DNA from 2 places in the Cupriavidus sp. IK-TO18 genome. Region 2 is predicted to be linked to the other one. Evidence: predicted binding sites of a transcription regulator. Region 2 holds the regulator's gene; the other holds the start of a gene.

Region 1 (4,412 bases), on a different contig from region 2:
ATGTATGGCAGGTTTTCCATCCCCGTCCGCCATATCTCCGAAGTATCCTGCGACTTCTGGATTCAGCCGCCCTGCAGAGTGAAGACCAAGCCGTTCCGCGCAGACATCGCGCTCATTGACCAGTTCGGAAACAAGCATTGGGTCAAAGGCGTTACCTTCGCCTACACCTGAATTCGCGCTAGCGCGGCCGACGTAAAGATGGATCGCTTGTTGACGCGCATGCGCGACATTGGCGCGGATGTTGATCTTGACGAAGGTCCTGGAGGCACGGAATAATCGTCGTGCCGATTCGTCGGCGGCTCGCCGTACTACATGACCCCTCGAAGAGTGATGTGGTGCAATGGCGGGCCTTTTGCGTTTACGCGCCCTTCCACTGCTTGCGCGCCTCTATTAGCGCAAGCGCCATCGTCTCACCGAGATCCGGCGGCACGCGATAGATTGCCGCCAGGTTGCGCATGCGCAACACCTCCCGCGCCACTTCATCCGGCGTCTCCAGAGGCGGCAGATCGGCGGCCAACTTCAGACGCTCATAAAGCAGATCCACCAGTTCCTCATCCAGTGAGGCGATAAGTTCCGATGTACTTGGCAGCGACAACCTTTACTCTCCAACAATTAAAGTGACGCCATCTACACGATGCGTCTCTAACAAACCCGCTACGCCCTAAGGCTTACATCCTACGGCGATATTGAGCGACGTGCATTGAGATTGCGTCGAATCATCGCTGCCGAACTTAAAATGGAAAAAGCGCCCCTTAGGGGCGCTTCCATCAAAAGTGAGCCTCAAATTAAACCCACTTGGCGATTTCCGTGGTGCACGGTGCTGCAGTAGCGTTGGTCGTGACAGTCCACGTCATAACGTTACTGCCCGCATTGGGAGCCGGCGTGAACGTAATCGTCTTGCCGTTGCCACAGGTACCGATGGTGTTGGCAAGCGTCACAACAATGGCACCCGTCGCGGCCGTGAGGGCATAAGACGCGATTTCATTTGTCGCGGTCGGTGCAGCGGTAAGACCCAGGCCGCCCGCGGTTTGTGCCCCGGTCCAATTGCTGGCCGTAATCGCCGCCGGGTTGCCGCCGTTAAACTGGACATACTCGGCCACCGCCGTCTTCAGCGGCTCGACTGCCACTGTTACCTTCGCCAAGCGGGCGCGAATCGTGTAGTCCTGATACTGCGGAATCGCAATAGCCGCCAGGATACCGATGATCGCGACCACGATCATCAGTTCGATCAGCGTGAAGCCTTTTTGTACCCGCTTGAATCCCATCTGCGTTTTTTTCATGATGACTGACACCCCATGTTTGAATAACAAAGTGCGCCGAGCGATACCTGAGAAATTCGCTTGGCAAAAGACGACAGCGCTCTCGGGGAGCGCTGTCTATCAAATTAAACCCACTTGGCGACTTCCGTGGTGCACGGTGCTGCAGTAGCGTTCGTCGTGACAGTCCACGTCATAACGTTACTGCCCGCATTGGGAGCCGGCGTGAACGTAATCGTCTTGCCGTTGCCACAGGTACCGATGGTGTTGGCAAGCGTCACAACAATGGCACCCGTCGCGGCCGTGAGGGCATAAGACGCGATTTCATTTGTCGCGGTCGGTGCAGCGGTAAGACCCAGGCCGCCCGCGGTTTGTGCCCCGGTCCAATTGCTGGCCGTAAGCGCGGAGGGGTCACCACCGTTGAATTGGACATACTCGGCCACCGCCGTCTTCAGCGGCTCGACCGCCCCTGTCACCTTCGACAAGCGGGCGCGAATCGTGTAGTCCTGATATTGCGGAATCGCAATAGCCGCCAGGATACCGATGATCGCGACCACGATCATCAGTTCGATCAGCGTGAAGCCTTTTTGTACCCGTTTTCCCATCCGCGCTTTGTTCAGCATGAGTTGACCCCCAAGAATTTTGATTTACGCAGCGAATTTGCTGCTGCGGAACCATAGAGCAGGAGGTGTGCCAGCTACCTAGAATGAGTTAAAAGCAGGGGTGAAGTGACAATTTTTGTCAGTGCGGCCGCCAACACAGAGGTGAGTGACAAATTTTGTCACCCCCGCGCGGTCGTAGAGGTGACAAAATTTGTCACCCCGTCTGTGCGATGAGTGACAAAAATTGTCACCTCGTTTAGCAACGTTTCAATGAGAACTTAGCCACTCCTATATTAGCGCCGCCTCCGCTTCGCGCCGCAGCACCAGACCGCGCAGCACGCGCCCGCCACCGCGGTTCCACTTCCGCATCTCGGCGGGCACGTCCGCCCATCGCTTCGCTTTGATCCGCTTGCGCAGCGTGCTCGCCTTCAGGTTGCCGGCCCCGAGGTTGAACGTCCAGTCGACAATCGCTGCCAGACGTTCGGGCGTGTCGATACCCGGACACAGCTTCAGTACCCACGGCAGATAGACGGTGCGCACCTGGTCGAGCAGCATCACCTCCGCGACCACCCGGGTGATGGGCGGGTCTTTCAGTGTCACCGCGCGACCGTCCAAATACCTGGTCGCCCCGTAGCCGATCGTCGGTACGCCGGACGGGCACAGATAGGGGCACAGGTACAGCCCCTCGAAGCGCCTGGCCAGCGCCGCAGCGACCTGGACCGCCAGCGCGCGAAACTCGGCGGGTGTCATACCTTGCTCCGCGCCGACAGCACGCGCACGGCGAAGAAGAAGCCGAGGATCACGCCGACCAGTTCGCGGTCCCACTCGGTCATCTTGAAGCCCTGCGCGTTCAGCGCCACGCACCACAGCATGAGCGCGATGGTTGCTGCTGCCGGCCGCACGATGCCGTTCCAGGTGTCGACCAGTGCAATGCCCGACGGCTTCATGGATTCGGCGACAGCCTGGCCGAACGTCGCGGCATCGAGGCGTGAGAGATCCGCTTCGGCCTGCACGGCGATGGTCTTCACGCCCAACTCGGCCTGCAGTTTGATCGCCGCCTGGTTGCGCTCGTGCGCTGCGGCGTCAAGCTCGCCCTGCAGTCGCATGCGCTCCAGCTCGTGCTTCTGCTCTTGGTGGGCGGACCACATCTGGCTGATCTGTTCCCAAATCAGCCGGAATGCGGAGCCGCCGAGGAATGAAACGATTGCGCTGAACATCGACGTCCTCCTGAAAAGTTGTCCAGGTGGACACCGTATGGTGGGCGGCAGAACGCCGCCTGCGGATGGATTGCGCCTATACGTCGATCAGGACGATGGACAGCGTTGGCGCCGGACCCTCGATCACGCCATCGCGGAAGAACACGCGGTCGCTGACAGCCGCTTCGCCGCGGGCCTGCGCCACGCCACCGCCGGGCAGTTGGATGGATGCCACACCGCCCGTGATCGACACGATCGTGCCCACCTGGAGCGGCGCGTCCGGCAGCAGGCCGCGCAGGACTTGGTAGGGATTACGCAGCAGCGACATGGGTTTCCACTCCGATGGTTTGCCACACTTCCGGGTTGCTCACGTCGACGCTGGTGCTGCGCACGATGCCGATGCGCGTCACGCCGCCGTCGACATACCGAACGAACTCGCCCGGCTGGATCACGCCGGTTTCCTCCAGCACCGGAAGGCGCAGCGAGAGGTGAGCTTGTCGACCAGTGTCGCCGAGCACGGCCAGCCCGCGCTGCCGAGCTGCGTCCGCATGCGTGATGAGCGCGTCGGTGATCATCGGCGCAACGCTGTCGCCAGCAGTGCCGGTGCGCGTAACCTGGCCGAGCACGCCCTGCCCCTGACCCGACACGAACACGCGGTTGTAGCGCGGGCGCTCCAGCCACTCGATTCCCTCGCGCGTGGTCACGGCAGCCGGCAGCTCGAAGTCGGGTACCTGAGAGCCCCAGTTCCACGGCGCGGTCGGGTACCTGGACAGCACGTTCAGCGTCTTCAGGCTCGGGTGCGGTTGGATGTATGCGCCGGCCGCACCAGCAATCGCGTTCAGTGCGGAGATGTAGGAACCCTGATGCGACCAGGCGCCCGCCGGCACCAGCCAATCAGTAGCCTGCCAGTTGACGGTCCAGCCGATGCTTGCCCCGTTGACGGTCAGCGCGTCGTTCATCAGTTGCTGCGCGGTGCGCGCGGCCGACGAGTTGTTGTAGTTCTGGACGGGCGCATACGGTGCGTCCAGGAGCCCGGACTTGCCCTTGCCGCTCACTCGGATAGCCGCGCGCCCGAACGTGCGATCACGGCCGATCTTTTCCGCCAGTACGCGGTACGCGGTGCCATTGATCATCGCTTCGAGTTCAACCGGCGTGCCGTCCGAGCCCGGCTCAATGGCGTCGAGAGTTTCCGCCGGCAGCGAAGCATTGAAGCCCCATGTCCAGGTATCGGCGTCGATGCTCAGCGACATCGAGAAGGTGGGGATCATCACGTTGCCGTCGACGCGGCGCAGAGAGGTGGTGTTCAGCACGATGTAGACCCTCTTGACGGGTACGATGATTGTGTCGCCCGGCTCCAC
Region 2 (4,412 bases):
GCCCTGCCTGCCCCGCAAGACCCGCATAACCCGCATAACCCGCATAACCCGGCCTAACCCGCACCACCACGCCCTCTAGCCACCGCTGCCAACATGACTGCATCCCTGACGACTTCGTCCCGCCGACACGCCGCCCCGGCCCTGCTCGCCACGGCCATGGCCATCGGCCTGCTGCTGGCCCAGCCCGCGCTGGCCGAGCGCGCGGACCGCGACAAGCCGATGGTGCTCGAGGCCGACAACGCCAGCTACGACGACGTCAAGCAGATCTATACGCTGACCGGCAACGTGGTGCTGACCAAGGGCACGATGATCCTGAAGTCGGATGCGGCCGAGCTGCGCACCGACCCCGAGGGCTACCAGTTCGCGGTGGCCACCGCCAAGGCTGGCAAGCAGGCCTATATCCGGCAGAAGCGCGAGGGCGTCGACGAATACATCGACGGCTGGGGCGACCGCATCGAATACGACGGCAAGCAGGAGCTGTCCAAGCTGATCGGCAACGCGCGCATGGCGCGCCTGCAGGGCGCCAAGATGCTCGACGAGATCCGCGGCGCGGTGCTGACCTACGACAGCCGCAAGGAGTTTTACACCGCTGCCGGCGGCAGCGACAACACCTCGGCCGCCAATCCGTCGGGCCGCGTGCGCGCGGTGCTGTCGCCGCGGCAGAACCCGAATGCGCAGGGTTCGGGCAGCGGCTCGCCGCTGGACCTGAAGCCGGCGCCCGCGCCCGCCAACAAACCCTGACGCCTCGCGGGGACCGATGCCTTGCAAGGACCGCCTCCCCGCCTGAAACGCTGAACGCCAGACTGCCAATGACCGATACCGCCACCATCGCCGAAAAGCCTTCCGTCCAAGCCACGGCCGTCCTCGAAGGCGGCAGCACGCTGGTCGTGCGCCACCTGAAGAAGCGCTATGGCTCGCGCACGGTGGTCAAGGATGTCTCGCTGGACGTGAAGAGCGGCGAAGTGGTTGGCCTGCTCGGCCCCAACGGCGCGGGCAAGACCACCTCGTTCTACATGATCGTGGGGCTGGTGAACCTGGACGAGGGCGATATCGTGCTCGACGGCGACCACATCAGCGGCCTGCCGATCCACGAACGCGCGCGCATGGGCCTGTCTTACCTGCCGCAGGAAGCATCGGTCTTCCGCAAGCTCAACGTCGAGGAAAACATCCGCGCCGTGCTCGAGCTGCAGGTGGAAAACGGCAAGCCGCTGGCCAGGGCCGAGATCGACCGCAGGCTCGACGCGCTGCTCGACGACCTGCAGATCGCGCACCTGCGCAACAACCCGGCGCTGTCGCTGTCGGGCGGCGAACGCCGCCGCGTGGAAATCGCGCGCGCGCTGGCATCGTCGCCGCGCTTCATCCTGCTGGATGAACCGTTCGCCGGCGTGGACCCGATCGCAGTGGGCGAGATCCAGCGCATCGTCAGCTTCCTGAAGGCGCGCAACATCGGCGTGCTGATCACCGACCACAACGTGCGCGAGACGCTTGGCATCTGCGACCACGCGTACATCATCAGCGAAGGCACCGTGCTTGCCGCCGGGCGGCCCGAAGAGATCATCGCCAACGAATCGGTGCGGCGCGTCTACCTGGGCGAAAACTTCCGCATGTGATGTACTGGCCTGCCCGCGGCGGCAGGCCATTGATTCTGCCTGGTTTCACCCCCATCATCTGCATGTGGGACAGCCCACTGCCGGCGTCGATCAAGCCGCGACATCGATAGCAATTTCCGTTCCAACAACGGAAAGATGCGCATAAAATAGGTCGCATGAAACCGTCGCTACAGCTCCGCCTCTCCCAGCACCTGGCACTGACGCCGCAACTGCAGCAGTCGATCAGGCTGTTGCAGCTTTCGACGCTGGAATTGCAGCAGGAAGTCGAACAGGCGCTCACGGAAAACCCCCTGCTCGAACGCGAGAACGACTGGATCGAAAGCCCGCTGCGCGTGGCCGCCGATGGCTCGGTCAACCTGCAGAGCGCGCCCGCGCCGGCACCGGCCGAACCGCAAGGCAACGGCGAGGCGCGCGCCGAGGGCGCGGGCGATGACGACAGCTACGGCGACAGCAACAGCGGCGACGACTATGGCGGCGACTGGAGCCTCGACGATTTCGCGCGCCGCCCGCAAGGCGACGAAGACGAGAAGACGCCGATGCAGCTGCGTGAGGCCGAGCCCACGCTGCGCGAATACCTGATGGAACAGCTCACGCCGCTGAAGATCTCGGTGCGCGACAAGGGCCTGGCCATCTTCCTGATCGAATCGCTCGACGACGACGGCTACCTGAGCGCGACGCTCGAAGAGATCTGCGCCGAACTGCCCGAAGAACTCGAATTCGAGATCGAGGAAGTACAAGCGATGCTGACGCTGCTGCAGAGCTTCGACCCGCCGGGCGTCGGCGCGCGCAACGCGGCCGAGTGCCTGGGCCTGCAATTGCGCCGGCTGCAGCATCCGCAGCGCGAGCTGGCGCTGAACATCGTGCATAACCACCTCGAGCTGCTGGCCGTGCGCGACTACACGCGCCTGAAAAAAGCGCTGCAGGTAGACGAGCCTGCACTCAAGGCCGCGCATGAACTGATCCGCTCGCTGGCACCCTACCCGGGCCACGCATACAGCCGCCCCGAAGCCGACTTCGTCGTGCCCGATGTGTTCGTGCGCAAGAGCGGCAGCGGCTGGATCGCGCAGCTCAATCCGGATGTGATGCCGCGGCTGCGCATCAATGACATGTACGCGCAGATCCTGCGCGGCGCCAAGGGCGAGTCGGGTACCGCAGGCCTGCAGCAGAAACTGCAGGAAGCGCGCTGGCTGATCAAGAATATCCAGCAAAGGTTCGACACGATCCTGCGTGTCTCGCAGGCCATTGTCGAGCGTCAAAAGAACTTTTTCACGCACGGCGAAATCGCCATGCGCCCCTTGGTTTTGCGGGAGATTGCCGATACACTGGGATTACACGAGTCAACCATCTCCCGGGTGACGACCAATAAATACATGGCAACGCCGATGGGTACTTTCGAACTGAAGTACTTCTTCGGCAGCCACGTGTCCACCGAGACCGGTGGCGCGGCTTCATCAACGGCCATCCGCGCCTTGATCAAGCAACTGATAGGAGCCGAAGACCCGAGGAATCCCCTTTCCGACAGTCGCATCGCCGAACTGCTGGGTGAGCAAGGCTTCGTTGTCGCACGACGCACCGTAGCCAAATATCGCGAAGCCCTGAAGATCCCCGCAGTGAATCTCCGCAAGTCTTTGTAGCCGAGCCCACCGCCTGCCTGGTGAGGCTCTTTCAGAAGGAGAAGCGCTATGAACTTCAAGATCAGTGGACACCACCTTGACATCACGCCGCCGTTGCGTGAGTACGTGGAAACGAAGCTGGAGCGAATCGTCAGGCATTTCGATCAGGTCATTGGCGTTAGCGTGCTGCTCTCTGTCGACAATCACAAGGAAAAGGACAGGCGGCAATATGCGGAAATCAATCTACATCTCAGGGGCAAGGACATCTTCGTTGAAGCGCATCATGAAGACCTGTATGCAGCGATCGACGCACTAGTCGACAAGCTGGACCGTCAGGTACTGCGCTACAAGGACCGCGTGCAAGGCCACGACCGCGAAGCGGTCAAGTACCAGATGGCCGCAGCGCAGATGCAGCAATGAGCGTGCCCGGTGGCCCCGCAGAGGGCCGCTGAATCAAAACTGAACAGGCAAGCCGCGCGTAGCGCGGCTTTTTTGCGCCTGCGGCGCTGTGGCGCCTGCGCAAAGGGCCTGTCACCCGTTTGAGACGGAGTGTTCGCAACGGCCGCGGCAGGGTGTATGCTGCGCCATACATGCAGGGCCGCATCCTGCCCGCGCCCGGTTAAGGTGCGGACGCCAACCGGGCGGCGCTGCGCTGCACAATCACAGGGAGGCTGCTGCTCTATAATGGCCGGACGCCTCGGCGTTGCCGGCGACCGGCAGCCCCTGAGCCACACACTGCCCGGCGGAACGGCGGAACCGCCCGCTAACTGAACTCCTGCGCATCGCCCATGAATCGTTTGGCCAAATTGCTGCCACCCGGCAACATCACCCTCGACGTCAGCGTCACCAGCAAGAAGCGTGTGTTCGAGCAGGCCGGGCTCCTCTTCGAGAACAACCATGGCGTGGCGCGCGCCACCGTGACGGACAACCTGTTTGCGCGCGAGTCACTGGGCTCCACCGGACTTGGCGCCGGCGTGGCGATCCCTCACGGCCGCATCAAGGGGCTCAAGCAGCCGCTGGCCGCCTTCATGCGCCTGGCCGAACCGATTCCGTTCGAATCGCCCGACGGCAAGCCGGTATCGCTGCTGATTTTCCTGCTGGTGCCGGAACAGGCCACGCAGCAGCACCTGGAAATCCTGTCCGAGATCGCGCAGCTGCTGTCGGATCGCGACATGCGCGAAGGACTGGC

The links. Region 2 encodes sigma-54, which starts transcription at its own class of promoters, with help from an activator protein. Its sites were predicted from a motif close to TGGCANGNAANCTGCTTT; they were not measured.
Region 1: a site for sigma-54 is predicted at 1,935-1,952, ahead of IPF36_RS05870 (pilin). Genes of this name have one in related genera too.

What each region holds. Positions count from the first base shown of each region.
Region 1 covers NZ_JADGMP010000007.1:127,740-132,151, reverse strand. Annotated here, with positions in the region: gene IPF36_RS05885 (hypothetical protein) at 1-171, shown strand, start outside; gene IPF36_RS05880 (hypothetical protein) at 359-595, opposite strand; gene IPF36_RS05875 (pilin) at 786-1,280, opposite strand; gene IPF36_RS05870 (pilin) at 1,385-1,879, opposite strand; gene IPF36_RS05865 (lysozyme) at 2,147-2,608, opposite strand; gene IPF36_RS05860 (hypothetical protein) at 2,605-3,075, opposite strand; gene IPF36_RS05855 (hypothetical protein) at 3,152-3,382, opposite strand; gene IPF36_RS05850 (hypothetical protein) at 3,366-4,412, opposite strand, start outside.
Region 2 covers NZ_JADGMP010000030.1:101,366-105,777, reverse strand. Annotated here, with positions in the region: gene lptA (lipopolysaccharide transport periplasmic protein LptA) at 94-741, shown strand; gene lptB (LPS export ABC transporter ATP-binding protein) at 810-1,610, shown strand; gene IPF36_RS23095 (RNA polymerase factor sigma-54) at 1,766-3,244, shown strand; gene raiA (ribosome-associated translation inhibitor RaiA) at 3,293-3,643, shown strand; gene ptsN (PTS IIA-like nitrogen regulatory protein PtsN) at 4,012-4,412, shown strand, end outside.